Regions from separate parts of the Streptomyces sp. NPDC102283 genome, predicted to be linked through region 3. Evidence: riboswitches for the same ligand, from Rfam matches in the RefSeq annotation. Region 3 holds a riboswitch; each other region holds the start of a gene.

Region 1 (3,589 bases), on a different contig from region 3:
CTTCGGATTCGTGACCGGCTGGACCTACTGGCTCTTCTGGGTCGTCACCGGAATCACCGAAGTCACCGCCGCCGCCACCTATATGACGTACTGGTGGAACATTCCGCAGTGGCTCTCGGCCCTGGTGTTCACCGTCATTCTGTACGGCGCCAACCTGATCTCCGTGAAGCTCTTCGGTGAGCTGGAGTTCTGGTTCTCCATGGTCAAGGTCACCGCGATCATCGGTATGATCCTGATCTGCGCGGGCGTGCTCACCGTCGGATTCTCCGACGCCGGCGACACCGCCACCGTCGCCAACCTCTGGAACGACGGCGGCTTCTTCCCCAACGGCATCACCGGCACGCTCATGACGCTCCAGATCGTCATGTTCGCCTTCCTCGCGGTCGAACTCGTCGGCGTCACCGCCGGGGAGTCCAAGGACCCCAAGACCGTGCTGCCCAAGGCCATCAACACCGTGCCGTGGCGCATCGCCGTCTTCTACGTCGGCGCGCTGATCATGATCCTCTCGGTCGTGCCGTGGTCCACCTTCGAGCCCGACGCCTCCCCGTTCGTGAAGGCCTTCGAGGAGATGGGGCTCGGCGTCGGCGCCGCCATCGTCAACTTCGTCGTCCTCACCGCCGCGCTCTCCTCCTGCAACTCCGGCATGTACTCCACCGGCCGCATGCTCCGCGACCTCGCCCTCAACGGCCAGGGCCCCCGCGCCTTCACCAAGCTGACGAAGAACGGCCTGCCGCTGGTGGGCACCACCTTCTCCGCCGCCCTGATGCTCGTCGGCGTGTGGATCAACTACCAGTGGCCCGGCAAGGCGTTCACCTACGTCGTCTCCTTCGCGACCATCTCCGGCATGTGGGCCTGGATCATGATCCTGATCAGCCAGATCCGCTACCGCCGCGCGGCCGACGCCGGTCTGCTCCCGCAGTCCTCGTTCAAGGCCCCCGGAGCCCCGTACACGAGCTGGTTCGCGCTCCTGTTCATCGGCCTGGTCATCGTGATGATGGCGATCGACGAGGACACCAGGGTCTCGCTCTACTGCGCACCGCTGTGGGCGCTCCTCCTCTTCGTCTCCTACCGGGTGATCCAGTCGCGCACCGCGGAGAAGAGGAACACCGCCGACACCCACTGACCCGAGGGCGGGCCCCACACCGCCCTCCTCCCGGACCGCCCCGGCCGCCCCAACGGCCGACGCGTCCAGCATGCGGCCCCCGCGTACCACTTACTGGTACGCGGGGGCCGCCTGCATATCCTGGCGCCATGCTGACCATCACCCAGGCGCTCCACGACCAGATCGTCGCCCACTCCCGCGCCGACCACCCCGACGAGGCGTGCGGAGTGGTCGCGGGCCCGGCCGGGACGGACCGCCCCGAGCGCTTCATCCCGATGCTCAACGCCGCCCGCTCGCCCACGTTCTACGAGTTCGACTCGGCCGACCTCCTCAAGCTCTACCGCGAGATGGACGACCGCGACGAGGAGCCCGTGATCGTCTACCACTCGCACACGGCGACCGAGGCCTACCCCTCCCGCACCGACGTCACCTACGCCAACGAACCCGGCGCCCACTACGTCCTGGTCTCCACCGCCGACACCGACGACGCCGGACCCTTCCAGTTCCGCTCGTACCGCATCGTGGACGGCGAGATCACCGAGGAAGACGTGCGGGTCGTCGAGGCGTACTGACCCACCAGGGACCCACCAGGAACCCACCCGGGTGCCCCCGCAGGGCCCCCGTGCGGGTCTGGCACACTGCCCCCAGACCCATCAAGGCAGCAGGAACCAGGAAGCCGGTGCGAATCCGGCACGGTCCCGCCACTGTGACCGGGCCCCCTCCCACGCGGACGGACTCCTCAAGAGGACGACGACGCACCGGAGGGCGGCCCGGAAGTCAGGAACTGGCCCGCCGCCTTCTCGCATCGACCAGGGGACGCGGAAATCCCCCGGAGAGGCCTCGCCATGTCCCGGCGCACCCCCGCGCTCATAGCCGCCGCCGTGCTGCTCCCGCTCGCCCTCACCGCCTGCTCCACCCCGGACGGCGACGCCGCCACCGGGGAGAAGGCCGCGGCGAAGAGCGACGGCTTCCCGTACACCGTGAAGAACTGCGGTGTCACCACCACGTTCGACGCCCCGCCGAAGCGCGTCGTCACCATGAACCAGCACGTCACCGAGATCATGCTGGAACTGGGCCTGAAGAAGTCCCTCGTCGGCACCGCCTTCCTCGACGACCAGGTCCTGCCGAAGTACGCGGAGGACTACGCGTCCGTCCCGGTCATCGCCAAGGAGTACCCCTCCTACGAGCAGGTCCTCGCCGCCGACCCCGACTTCGTCTACGGCGGCTACAGCAGCGCCTTCACCGCCGCCGACGGCCGCGGCCGCGAGGCGCTGAGGAAGTCCGGCATCGAGACCCGGCTCAACACCGAGAGCTGCACCAAGGGCGACCAGCCCATGGACACCCTCTACGAGGAGATCCGCGAGGTCGGCCGCACCTTCGGCGTCCCCGACCGCGCCGAGGCCTGGATCAAGCAGGCCAAGGCCGACAACGCCGCCACCGCGAAGAAGCTCGCCGACCTGAAGCCCGTCTCCGTCTTCGTCTACGACAGCGGTGACAAGACCGCCTTCACCGCGGGCGGTGAGGGCATCGGCAACGAACTGATCGAACGGGCCGGCGGCACCAACGTCTTCGCCGACCTCGACAAGCCCTTCGGCGACGCCTCCTGGGAGAACGTCGTCGACCGCAAGCCCGAGGTCATCGTGATCTACGACTACGGCGCGACCACCGTCGAACAGAAGAAGAAGCGCCTCCTCACCGACCCGGCCCTCGCCGACGTCCCCGCCATCAAGAACGAGCGCTTCGCGGTCATGCCGCTCTCCGACGCCGTCCTCGGCGTCCGCGTCCCCGCCGCCGTCGACAAGCTCGCCGCCCAGCTCCACCCGGGGGCCACCACCCCGTGAGCTGCCGCACCCCCGCACCGCGGCGGCTGCTCCGCTACACCCTGGTGCTCGGCGCCCTCGCCGCGCTCCTCGCCGCCGCCGTGCTCGCCGCACTCGCCCTCGGCTCCGTCCGCATCCCGCCCGGCCAGGTCCTCGACATCCTGACCGGGCGGGCCGAGGCGAGCCCCTTCCGCACGATCGTCCTGGACGTCCGGCTGCCCCGGGTGCTGCTCGGCATCGTCGTCGGCGCCGGACTCGCCGTCATCGGCACCGTCCTCCAGGCCCTCGTACGCAACCAGCTCGCCGACCCGTTCCTCCTCGGCGTCTCCTCCGGAGCCTCCACCGGCGCCGTCCTCGTGATCGTCCTCGGCATCGGCGCGACCCTCGCCACCACCGTCACCATCCCCGCCGCCGCCTTCGCCGGCGCGCTGCTCTCGCTGCTGCTCGTCTACACCCTGGCGCGCGGCGGAGGCGGCCTCACCACCAACCGGCTCGTCCTCGCCGGAGTCGCCGTCTCCTACGTCCTCTCCGCCCTGACCAGCCTGATCCTGGTCACCTCCGCCCGCGCCGACCACCTCCAGGAAGTCCTCTACTGGACCCTCGGCGGCCTCGGCGCGGCCCGCTGGGACATGCTCGCGCTCCCCACCGTCACCCTGGTCGTCGGCAC
Region 2 (3,589 bases), on a different contig from region 3:
TCTGGTTCGCCAGCGCCGTCGTGGTCGGCGGCTGGGGCTACTTCCTCTGGGTCGGCGTGCACGACCCGCTGGGCGGCATCAACCAGCTGTTCCCGCTCTTCGGCATCGCCAACCAGCTGCTGGCGGCCGTCGCGCTGGCCGTCTGCACCACCCTGCTCGTCAAGTCCGGCCGCCTGAAGTGGGCGTGGGTCACCGCGGTCCCGCTCGCCTGGGACGTGGCGGTCACCCTCACCGCGAGCTGGCAGAAGATCTTCTCCGACGACGTCAAGGTCGGCTTCTTCGCCCAGCGCGACAAGTACCAGGCGGGCATCGACGCGGGCGAGGTGCTGGCCCCCGCGAAGAGCATGGACGACATGCGGACCGTCGTCACCAACTCCACCGTCGACGGGGTACTGAGCGCGCTCTTCGCGCTCCTCATCATCGTGGTGCTCGTGGACGCCGGGCGGGTCTGTTACAAGGCCATCCGCGACCCGGAGAGCGTCAAGCTCCACGAGACGCCGTACGTCGAGTCCAAGCTCGTCGCCCCGGCCTCACTCTTCGCGACCAAGGAGGAGAAGGCCGAACTGGTCGCCGCCGGCGTCGGCCCCGAGGGCGGCATCCGCAAGGAGGAGGCGGAGACGGGGAGCCGGACATGACGGTCGCGGAGGTACGCCGCGTGGCCGGACGAATCCGCTGGTACGTCCGTGAGCTGACCGGCGAGTCCACGTACGACCGCTATGTGGCGCACGCGAGGACCCACGATCCGGACACCCCGGTGATGACCCGTCGCGCCTTCGAACGCAGCCGCATGGACGCCCGCGAGGCGGATCCCCGCGAGGGCTTCCGCTGCTGCTGAGCACCACCACCCGGCGATCGGGGCCGCCGCACCCCTTCCAGAGGCGCGGCGGCCCCTTTTCACGCCCTCGCACGAGCCCGGGCGCCGCTCGTTTTCCCGGTGCGCGAAGCCCTCACCGTACGAAAGGATGTGCCCATGACTTCGTATGCCCGGCCGCCCCGGCTCCGTCCCGTACTCACGGCCCTGGCGCTGACGCTGGCCCTGGCGGCGGCGACGGGCTGCGGCACCGAGGTGGCGCCCGACGCGGAGGCGGCGCAGGGCGGATCGGCGGAGCCGGCGCCCGACCGGGCGGAGCTGGAGGCGCGGGCGCTGGCCGTGCAGACCGTCGCGGAGCACGTGTGGGTGACCCAGGTCCCGGGGTACGCCCTGGCTCGCCAGTCGGTCGGGGTGGTCGGCGACGACGGGTTCGGCAGCGTCTACACCACGCCTGACGGCGGGCAGCTCCACCTGCGGGTGGAGCGCCGGGCGCACGCCGGGGCCGACTGCACGAAGGACCCCGCGCCCGCCGGCGGACAGGAGCCCCTGGTGACCTGTGAGCGGGACGGCGAACAGTGGTACCGGGCCACGGAGTCGGGCCACGCGTACGCCTGGGAACAGGGCGGGCTGGTGGTCACCGTGAGCGGGGCGCCCGAAGAGGTGGACCGGGCGACGCTGCGGTCGGCGGCGCGGGCCGCCCACCGCGCCGACGACCACGAGCTGGACCAGGTGCTGCCGCCGGCCGACGACGCCCCCGGGCAGCCGCCGGTCGAGCGCGGTGATCTGCCGCCGGTGGGCGACGGCGCCCCGAACAACGACGTGGGAGCGAGTGGCTGACATGGGAGCGAGTGGCTGATGGATCTGACGATCAGGGCGGCGGAGCCCGACGAGTACGCCGTCCTCGGCGAGATCATCGCCGAGGCGTATCTCGGCGACGATCTGCTGGACGGCCCGCGGGACCCGTATCTGCTCAAGCTGCGGGCGGTGGAGCAACGGGCGGCCGAGGCCGAGGTCCTCGTCGCGCTCGACGCGCACGGGGCGGTGCTCGGCGGTGTGACCTATGCCGCACCCGGCACGTCGTGGCGCGACATCGCGGGCCCGGACGAGGCCGAGTTCCGGATGCTCGCGGTGGCCCGCGAGGGGCGTGGACGGGGCGTGGGAGAGGCTCTCGTGCGGGCGTGCGTCGAGCGCGCCCGGTCCACCGAGGGCGTGCGGGCGCTGGCCCTGTCGACGCAGCCGGCCATGCTCGGAGCCCATAGGATCTACCGTCGGCTCGGCTTCGCGCGGACCCCCGAACGGGACTGGGAACCGGTGCCGGGGCTGCGGCTCCTGACCTTCCGGCTGGAGCTGGGAGCGCCCTCCTGAGGGGTGTGTTGAATCGTCGCGACACAACATGTGGGGGCCGCTTCATCCGGCGGCCCCCACATGTATGCTCGACCTCGCTGTCGCCGCAGGGGAATCCGGTGCGAATCCGGAACTGTCCCGCAACGGTGTGATCGGTGTGCTTTTGCACACCCGCAAGTCCGAAGACCTGTCGACAGCGCGTCCGGCTCGACCGAACCGGACGCCAGACGTCCGGGCCTCGCGGATAGGCCGGTGGACGCCGTCGCTGTGCTGCCCTGCCCCGGGTTTCGCGCTGCCCGGCTCCCCGCCTTCCGCCGGCCCCTGCCGAGCGAGGGAAAGCCCCGTGACCATCGCGCCCGCCGATCCGGTTTCAGCCACCGAATCCGCTGCCTCCACCACGTCCGGAACAGGCACGAACGACGGACCCGGGACCGCTTTGCTGCGGACCCTGACCGACCTCACCGTCGATCTTCCCGACACCGACCCCGGACGGGTCGCCGCCGCCGCGCTGCGCGGACGCAACGCCCGCTCCGACGAGGCCGAACTGCGCTCGCTGGCCACCGAGGCCGCCGCGGGGCTCATCTCCGAGGACCCGGCGTACTCCCGGCTGGCCGCCCGGCTGCTGACCCGCACGATCGCCGACGAGGCCGCGGGCCAGGGCGCGACGTCCTTCTCCGCCTCGGTCGCCGTGGGCCATCGCGAGGGCCTGATCGCGGACCGCACCGCCGCCTTCGTCGCGCTCCACGCGGCCTCCCTCGACCGGCTCGTCGAGCAGGCCCTGGCGGACGGCGCCGACGACCGCTTCGGCTACTTCGGTCTGCGCACGCTGCACAGCCGCTACCTGCTGCGCCACCCGATCACCCGGCAGGTCATCGAGACCCCGCAGCACTTCATGCTGCGCGTGGCCGCGGGCCTCGCCGAGGACGAGTCGGTGCGGGCGCTGGACGAGGTCGCCTCGCTGTACGGGCTGATGAGCCGGCTGGACTACCTCCCCTCCTCCCCCACGCTCTTCAACTCCGGCACCCGGCACCCGCAGATGTCCTCCTGCTATCTGCTGGACTCCCCGAAGGACGAGCTGGACTCGATCTACGACCGCTACCACCAGGTGGCGCGGCTCTCCAAGCACGCGGGCGGCATCGGTCTGTCGTACTCCCGCATCCGCGCCCGGGGTTCGCTGATCCGGGGCACCAACGGGCACTCGAACGGCATCGTGCCGTTCCTGAAGACGCTGGACGCCTCCGTGGCGGCGGTGAACCAGGGCGGCCGGCGCAAGGGCGCGGCGGCGGTCTACCTGGAGACCTGGCACGCGGACATCGAGGAGTTCCTGGAGCTCCGCGACAACACGGGCGAGGACCAGCGGCGTACGCACAACCTCAACCTGGCCCACTGGATCCCGGACGAGTTCATGCGCCGGGTCGACGCGGACACGCAGTG
Region 3 (3,589 bases):
GGACGCGGTCGACATCGGACCGGCCGACGCGACGGAGTGGCTGTCCGAGCACGGCGCGGGATACGGGCTGTGCCAGACCTACCGGAACGAACCCTGGCACTACGAACTGCGCGCGGAAGCGATCGACCGGGGTTGCCCGCGTATGTATGCCGACCCCGCCCAGGACCCGAGGATGCGACAGTGACCGGCAGCGAGCGAGGACGGACGATGACGCGGGTGGACACGGCCGGGACCGCACAGGGCCACGGGTATACGGCCGGGACGGCACAGAGCGACGTGAACACGGCCGGTCCCCGGCAGGGCGACACCGATCTCCGGGACGCGGACCCCGGGGAAACCGGCCCCCGGCACACCGGCGCGAGGGCAGGCACCTGGAAGCGCGGCCGGGTGCTCGCGGCGGCGTCGCTGCTGCTGGGCCTGCTCATGCTGTTGCACGCGAGCATCCCGAACCGGATCGGGAACCTCGGCAGCCTGGTGGAGACCTTCCTCCCGTGGTCCGGCCTGCTCGTCCCGCTGCTGCTGGGCGGGGCGCTGCTGCGCCGCTCCGTCCTCGCGGCCGTCGCGCTGCTGCTGCCGGCCGTCGTGTGGCTGAACCTCTTCGGCGGCCTGCTCAGCGACAAGTCCCACCCGGGCGGCGACCTCACCGTGGTCAGCCACAACGTCGGCGCCGACAACCCCGACGCGGCGGGAACCGCCCGCGCCCTGGTCGCCTCCGGTGCGGACGTGCTGGCACTCGAAGAGCTGGACCCGGGGGCCCGCAGGACGTACGAGAGGGAGCTGGCGACCACGTACCCGCACCACACGGTGCTGGGCACGGTCGGCGTGTGGAGCAGACTGCCGCTGTCGGACACCCGGCCGGTCGACGTCGAGATGGACGCGGGGCCGCTGGGGGACGCGAAGCCCGCCGACGTCAAGCTGGAGTACAACCGTGGGCTGCGCACCACGGTGGCCACGGACCACGGGCCCCTGGCGGTGTACGTGGCGCACCTCGGATCCGTACGGGTGAATCCCAGGGCGGGCCTCTCGTCGGGCCAACGGGACGCCGGCGCGCGGTCGCTCGGCCAGGCCCTCGCCGCCGAGCAGAACGATCGGGTGGTGCTGCTCGGCGATCTGAACGGCACCCTGGACGACCGCGCGTACGCGGGCATCACCTCGCGGATGCGATCGGCGCAGGAGGCGTCAGGCGACGGGTTCGGCTTCAGCTGGCCCGCCACGTTCCCGGTGGTGCGGATCGACCAGATCCTGGTCCGGGGCGTGGAGCCGGAGAGCTCGTGGGTACTGCCCGCGACCGGCAGTGACCACCTGCCGGTGGCGGCCCGCCTCAGCTGGTGAGACCGCGGAAGGTTTTGGGCGCGCCCGCAATTCTCGTACGTTCTCGGGGCGGGCGATCGGACCTTCCACGTCCTGCTGCGGTTCACCCGCCGCCGGGACGGGATGAACGCACGCGCTAGGCTGCGTTCCGCCACGGGGGAAGTCCGGTCGAAATCCGGCGCTGACCCGCAACGGTAGACGGAGCCCCCGGGTTCCGTGAGCCCGATCACCCGCGGCGGACAAGGCTCCTGACGATTCGCCGTGGACTGCGAATGGGCGCTGCGCGGGGCGGCCGCCGCCCGGGGCCGCTCCTCATCGCGCGACGCACGGCCCAAGGCGAAAGCGACCTGCCTGTGGCCACGTCTCTCGACCGCATACCCCCCAAGCCGTCGCGCCCCGCGCACCCCGGCACCGGACCGGCGCCACCCCGGCGCGTGCCCCTGCCGCTTCTCCTGGCCGGCCTGTGTGCGGCCCTGCCCCTCTCACTCGTCTGCGGAGCGGCACTCGGGGCGTCGGGGCTCTCCTGGGCGGAGGTGACGCGCTACCTGTGGGCAGGGCTGACCGGCGGAGCCATCGGCCCCGACGAGGTCCCCGGCTACACCATCGTCTGGGAACTGCGCCTGCCACGAGCCGTGCTGGCCGCCGTCGTCGGGGCCGGCCTGTCCGCCATCGGCGTAGCCGTCCAGGCCATGGTGCGCAACGCGCTGGCCGACCCGTTCGTGCTCGGCATCTCCTCGGGCGCGGCGGTCGGCGCCAACGCCGTACTCATCTTCGGGGCCTTGGGAGCGCTGGGCATCTGGGCCCTGTCCACGGCGGCGTTCCTCTCCGCGCTCCTCGCCATGCTGCTCGTGTACGCGGTCGCCCGCACCGAACGCGGACTGACCCCGCTCCGGCTCGTCCTGACGGGGACCGCGATGTACTACGGGTTCTCCGCCGTCACCACGTTCATGGTGTTCGCGGCCGAGCGCGGGGAAGCGGCCCGCTCCGCGATGATGTGGCTGCTCGGCAGCCTGAGCGGGGCCAACTGGGCCGCCGTGCCGATCGCCGCCGGAGCGGTGCTCGCCGGCCTCGCGCACCTCGGCTGGTCGGCACGGCGCCTGAACGCCCTCGCCATGGGGGACGAGACCGCCGCCGCCCTCGGGGTCGATCCCGGGAGGCTGCGCAAGGAGCTCTTCCTCGTCTCCGCGGCCGTGACCGGGGCGGTGGTCGCGGTGAGCGGGGCGATCGGCTTCGTCGGCCTGATGGTCCCGCACGCCGCACGGATGCTGGTCGGCGCGGACCACCGCCGACTCCTGGCCGTCGCACCCCTGGCGGGAGCCGTCCTGCTGATCTGGGTGGACATCCTCTCGCGCGTGGTGCTGGCGCCGGCCGAGCTGCCGGTGGGCGTCCTCACCGCGGTCATCGGCGTTCCCTGCTTCCTCCTCCTCATGCGCCGGCGCGCCTACTCCTTCGGAGGCATCTGATGCGGATCGACATCGACGCGCTCACCGTCGAGATCGCCGGTGCGCGGCTGGTGGACCAGGTCACCCTGGGCGCGGCCGACGGGCAGCTCGTCGGCCTGGTCGGTCCCAACGGCAGCGGGAAGTCGACCCTGTTGCGCTGCGTCTACCGGGCCCTGCGCCCATCGGCGGGCGCCGTCAGGATCGGTGGTGACGACCTCCACACCCTGAGCGCCCGGGAAGGCGCCCGGCGGCTGGCCGCCCTTCCGCAGGACGCGGTCGCCGAATTCGACTTCACCGTCGCCGAGATCGTCGCCATGGGGCGGCTGCCGCACCAGGGGCCGGTGGCCCGGGCATCCGACGAGGACCGCCGCCTCTGCGACGAGGCGCTGGCAGGGGTCGGCGCGGGACACCTGGCCGAACGCGGCTTCCTCAGCCTCTCCGGCGGCGAGCGGCAGCGCGTCCTGATCGCGCGCGCCCTCGCCCAGCAGCCCCGGGTCCTGGTGTTCGACGAACCCACCAACCACCTGGACATCGCCCACCAGTTGGAGGTCCTCGCCCTGGTCCGCGGCAGCGGCCTGACCGTGCTCACCGCCCTGCACGACCTGAATCTGGCAGCCCTGCACTGCGACGTGGTCCACGTCATCGACCGCGGCCGGATCGTCGCCTCCGGGGCCCCGCACGAGGTCCTGACCACCGAACTGCTGGCCGACGTCTTCGGCGTACGGGCGCACCGCGTCGCACATCCGGAGACCGGCGCGCTCCAACTGCTCTTCGACCTTCCCGCCGCCCGCCCCACCTCCTGAAGGAGCCTCGACCACCATGCCCAACCTCCTGCG
Region 4 (3,589 bases), on a different contig from region 3:
CGGAGGAGGAGGCACTGATCGCCAAGAGCGTGGCCAAACGCAGGAACGATTTCGCGACGGCCCGCGCCTGCGCCCGGCGCGCCATGGCCCAACTCGGCCTGCCGCCCGTCGCCGTGCTCCACGGTCACCGGGGGCGACCGCTGTGGCCCGAGGGGATCGTCGGCAGCCTCACCCACTGCGACGGGTACCGGGCGGCCGCGCTGGCCCGTGCGACGGACGTGCTGTCGTTGGGCATCGACGCGGAACCGCACGCCCCGCTCCCCACCGGCGTGAGGGAGTTGGTGACCCTGCCCGCGGAACGCGAGCGGATCGGTCCGCCCGCACCGGAAGGCACGGGCGAGATCCACTGGGACCGTGTCCTGTTCAGCGCCAAGGAAAGTGTCTTCAAGACCTGGTACCCGGTCACAGGAGTCGAACTCGACTTCATCCAGGCAGATCTGACGTTCCGTCGAGTCGACGATCCGAGGGGCGGCGAGGGGCTTAAGGGCGGGTCGGCCGCCGAGGGCACGTTCGCCGCGCGTCTGCTTCTCACGGACCCGGCCCTGCCGACGACTCTGCACGGGCACTGGCGGATCGAGGACGGCATCGTCGCCACGGCGGTGCTGGTCCGGCCCGACTGGCGGGTGATCGCCGGAGTGTGACGTGCAATCAGCCGGTGCGCGGTGCGCGGTGCGCGGTGCGCGGTGCGCGGTGCGCGGTGCGCGGTGCGCGGTGCGCGGTGCGCGGTGCGCGGGAGCGTTCGGCGGGGCGGCCGGGGAGCGCGTTGCGTGTGAGGTCCGGCGGGTCGTGCGAGGGCTGCGCGGTGGCGTTCGGCAGGCGCTGGGGGCTGTAGGGGGTGGTGCAGGGAGTCCAGCCGGCCGGGGGCGTTGACGGTGGCGCGGTGACTTTCAGCCGGCCGGGGGAGCGGTCAGCGGGCGGCCCAGTGCCACGTTCCACCGGCCCGCCCGCCCGCTGAGTCCGGTGAGCGTCAGCGGGGCGACGTCCAGTCGCCAGAACGCCTCCAGCGGCAGCCGCAGGCCATGGACGACCACCGCCCGTACGACGGCGGCCTCGGCCACGGCCAGAAAGCCCGCGCCGGGTGCGTCCGGCCCGCCGAGGGAATCCAGCCACCCTCCGATCCTTTCGACCAGATCCCGCAGCGACTCGCCGCCGTGCGGAGCCGCCGAAGGATCGCCGAGCCAGGCGGTCAGCTGAGCGGGTTCGGCGGCCGCCACATCGTCGAGGCGGCGGCCGGACCACCGCGCCAGGTCCCAGCCGGTCAGGGCCGGTTCGGTCCGCGCCGTCAGGCCGAGCGCCTCGGCGGTCCCGCGGCACCGCTCGGAGGGGCCGCTGAGCGCGATTCCGGCCGCGGGCGCCGCGCCGGCCGCCGCCAGCGCCCGCTCCCGGCCGGACCGGTCCAGGGGGGCGTCGCCGTCGAAGCGGGCCTCCCGCAGTGCGGCGTTCATCGCCGGTGAGATCAACGTCACCCGAACTGTCATGTCCCTGCCTTCACTTTCCCATCAGGGGCCCCAGGACCCTGTCGTCCCATGGAATCCGCGCTTCGCCACCCCGCAGATTGGACCATGGCGGTGCCTGCGCGCAGGCGGTATGGTCACGTCGACCATGACGAGGGTGCGACGGAAGTCCGGTGGGAATCCGGCACGGTCGCGCCACTGTGAACCCGCGCCCGCGGGGAAGTCAGACCCGGCACCTTCGTCCGAGGCACCACGACAGGGACGCGTGTTCCCACAGGAGGTTCTGCCATGGCACAGTCCGCCGTTCCGGCGCCAGGGGCATCCACGGTCGCCCCGATCTCGGCGAAGGCCATTGCCCCGTGGGCGGTCTTCTTCGGCATCCTCATGCTCGTCCTGCTGTACTTCGTCGGCGCCGAACAGGGCGCCACCGCGCTCATCTCGGGCGAAGGCGTCCACGAATGGGTTCACGACGGCCGTCACCTGCTCGGCTTCCCCTGCCACTGAGGCACCTGAGCAACCAGGTAATCAGCGGACACGGGAAGCAAGAGGAATCAGGAAAATATCGTGAACTCCACATCTGTCAGAGCTCTGCTCGTGCGCGGCATGCTCGCGGGCCTGATCGCGGGCGCGTTCGCGCTCGCCGTGGCCTACTTCCTGGGCGAGTCCCAGGTGGACGCGGCCATCGCCCTCGAAGAGGCGCACAGCCACGACCACGGCGGTGGCGAGGAGTTGGTCAGCCGCACCACGCAGGCCACCGGCGGACTCGCCACCGGTGTTCTGGTGTTCGGCGTCGCGGTCGGCGGGATCGCCGCCCTCGTGTTCTGCTACGCGCTGGGCCGCATCGGCGACTTCGGCCCCCGGGCCACGGCGGCGCTGATCGCGGGTGCCGCCCTGCTCACGGTCTACGTCGTGCCGTTCCTCAAATACCCGGCGAACCCGCCCGCCGTCGGCAACCCCGACACCATCGGTGAGCGCACCGCCCTGTTCTTCCTGATGGTCGCCCTCAGCGTGCTGCTGGCCGTCGCCGCCGTCATCATCGGCAGACGGCTCGCTCCACGCCTGGGCAACTGGAACGCGACCGTCGCAGCAGTCGCCGGCTTCGTCCTGCTGATCGGCCTCGCCTACGCCTTCCTGCCCTCCTTCGACGAAGTGGGCAAGGACTTCCCGGCCGGCCTGCTGTGGGAGTTCCGGCTCTCCACGCTCGCGGTGCAGGCGACGCTGTGGACCGTGTTCGGCGTCGTCTTCGGCCACCTCACCGAACGGTTGCTGGCGCCCGCCGCCCTTGCCTCGACGCACCGCACCGCGAGCGCGGTGAACTGAGCCGGATCGTCCTTGCGTGTGCGTACGCACACGCAGGCGCGCACGCACACGAAGGAGCCCGCCGGGCGTGGCCCCGGCGGGCTCCCTCGCGTCCGGACAGCCGCCGAGGCGGGTGGCGATCGGCGGGTAGCAAGGTTCACAGCGCTGCTACGGCGGGGACCTGAGCCAGGGGGCAGCGGGCGGGGAACAGAGGTCTTCATGGCGCGGGGGAGGAGGCGTCGTGGTCGCGCAGGCCGTCCTCGGTGCGGCGTGCCGCGTTGCCGACGATGCGTTCGAGGCCCTGCTGCACGTCGTGTTCCGTGCTCCCGTGCGGTGCGTACGCGGAGACCGTGAGCACGAGGTCGCCGTTCCACAGGAGGAGGGTGCGGCCGGGTCGGCCCCGGTCGTCGGCCGGTATCGCGTAGGCCGCGTCGTGGACCTTCTCGGGCCCGCGCCCGTGAGCGCGGTCGAGGTCCTCCTTGACGCGGTACGCGTGGCCGGCGGCCTCGGGGTCCTCGTACACCGAGGCCCTGGTGCTGAGCTTCCAGAACGTGCCGTCGGGAGCCTTCAGGTCCGCGAGGCAGCCGGTCTGCCGGTAGAGCGGCCGTGCCCCGTTCTCGCCGAGGTCCTCCCGGGCGTCGGAGGAGGCGGAGTCGGTGGTGCTGCCGAGGGTGAAGCCCTCGGCGGGCGCCGCGCCCGTGAGGAGATCGCACGGTCTGCTGGTCCAGCTGTGGACTCCCGGCGGGCGAGCGGCCTGCTCCGCCGCCTCTCCGCTCTTTCCCTCATCGCCGCCGGAGCAGCCGGCCGAAACCGCCACCGCCAGCCCGATGAGCGCG

What was found. A riboswitch is a leader RNA that binds a small molecule or an ion and turns the genes downstream of it on or off. The one in region 3 is predicted to bind cobalamin.
Region 1: linked by a shared signal. The riboswitch ahead of ACIRJT_RS14150 (ABC transporter substrate-binding protein) and the one ahead of ACIRJT_RS31415 (FecCD family ABC transporter permease) in region 3 are both predicted to bind cobalamin.
Region 2: linked by a shared signal. The riboswitch ahead of ACIRJT_RS32525 (ribonucleoside-diphosphate reductase subunit alpha) and the one ahead of ACIRJT_RS31415 (FecCD family ABC transporter permease) in region 3 are both predicted to bind cobalamin.
Region 4: linked by a shared signal. The riboswitch ahead of ACIRJT_RS05630 (CbtB-domain containing protein) and the one ahead of ACIRJT_RS31415 (FecCD family ABC transporter permease) in region 3 are both predicted to bind cobalamin.

What each region holds. Positions count from the first base shown of each region.
Region 1 covers NZ_JBIWLQ010000006.1:131,605-135,193, forward strand. Annotated here, with positions in the region: gene ACIRJT_RS14140 (amino acid permease) at 1-1,123, shown strand, start outside; gene ACIRJT_RS14145 (Mov34/MPN/PAD-1 family protein) at 1,252-1,674, shown strand; cobalamin riboswitch at 1,712-1,910, shown strand; gene ACIRJT_RS14150 (ABC transporter substrate-binding protein) at 1,948-2,943, shown strand; gene ACIRJT_RS14155 (FecCD family ABC transporter permease) at 2,940-3,589, shown strand, end outside.
Region 2 covers NZ_JBIWLQ010000022.1:78,312-81,900, reverse strand. Annotated here, with positions in the region: gene ACIRJT_RS32545 (carbon starvation CstA family protein) at 1-635, shown strand, start outside; gene ACIRJT_RS32540 (YbdD/YjiX family protein) at 632-835, shown strand; gene ACIRJT_RS32535 (hypothetical protein) at 971-1,648, shown strand; gene ACIRJT_RS32530 (GNAT family N-acetyltransferase) at 1,667-2,176, shown strand; cobalamin riboswitch at 2,229-2,365, shown strand; gene ACIRJT_RS32525 (ribonucleoside-diphosphate reductase subunit alpha) at 2,499-3,589, shown strand, end outside.
Region 3 covers NZ_JBIWLQ010000020.1:74,006-77,594, reverse strand. Annotated here, with positions in the region: gene ACIRJT_RS31425 (M15 family metallopeptidase) at 1-184, shown strand, start outside; gene ACIRJT_RS31420 (endonuclease/exonuclease/phosphatase family protein) at 208-1,332, shown strand; cobalamin riboswitch at 1,438-1,564, shown strand; gene ACIRJT_RS31415 (FecCD family ABC transporter permease) at 1,665-2,774, shown strand; gene ACIRJT_RS31410 (ABC transporter ATP-binding protein) at 2,774-3,556, shown strand; gene ACIRJT_RS31405 (ABC transporter substrate-binding protein) at 3,573-3,589, shown strand, end outside.
Region 4 covers NZ_JBIWLQ010000002.1:273,757-277,345, reverse strand. Annotated here, with positions in the region: gene ACIRJT_RS05640 (4'-phosphopantetheinyl transferase) at 1-641, shown strand, start outside; gene ACIRJT_RS05635 (histidine phosphatase family protein) at 888-1,478, opposite strand; adenosylcobalamin (AdoCbl) riboswitch at 1,605-1,697, shown strand; gene ACIRJT_RS05630 (CbtB-domain containing protein) at 1,743-1,958, shown strand; gene ACIRJT_RS05625 (CbtA family protein) at 2,019-2,774, shown strand; gene ACIRJT_RS05620 (hypothetical protein) at 2,971-3,589, opposite strand, start outside.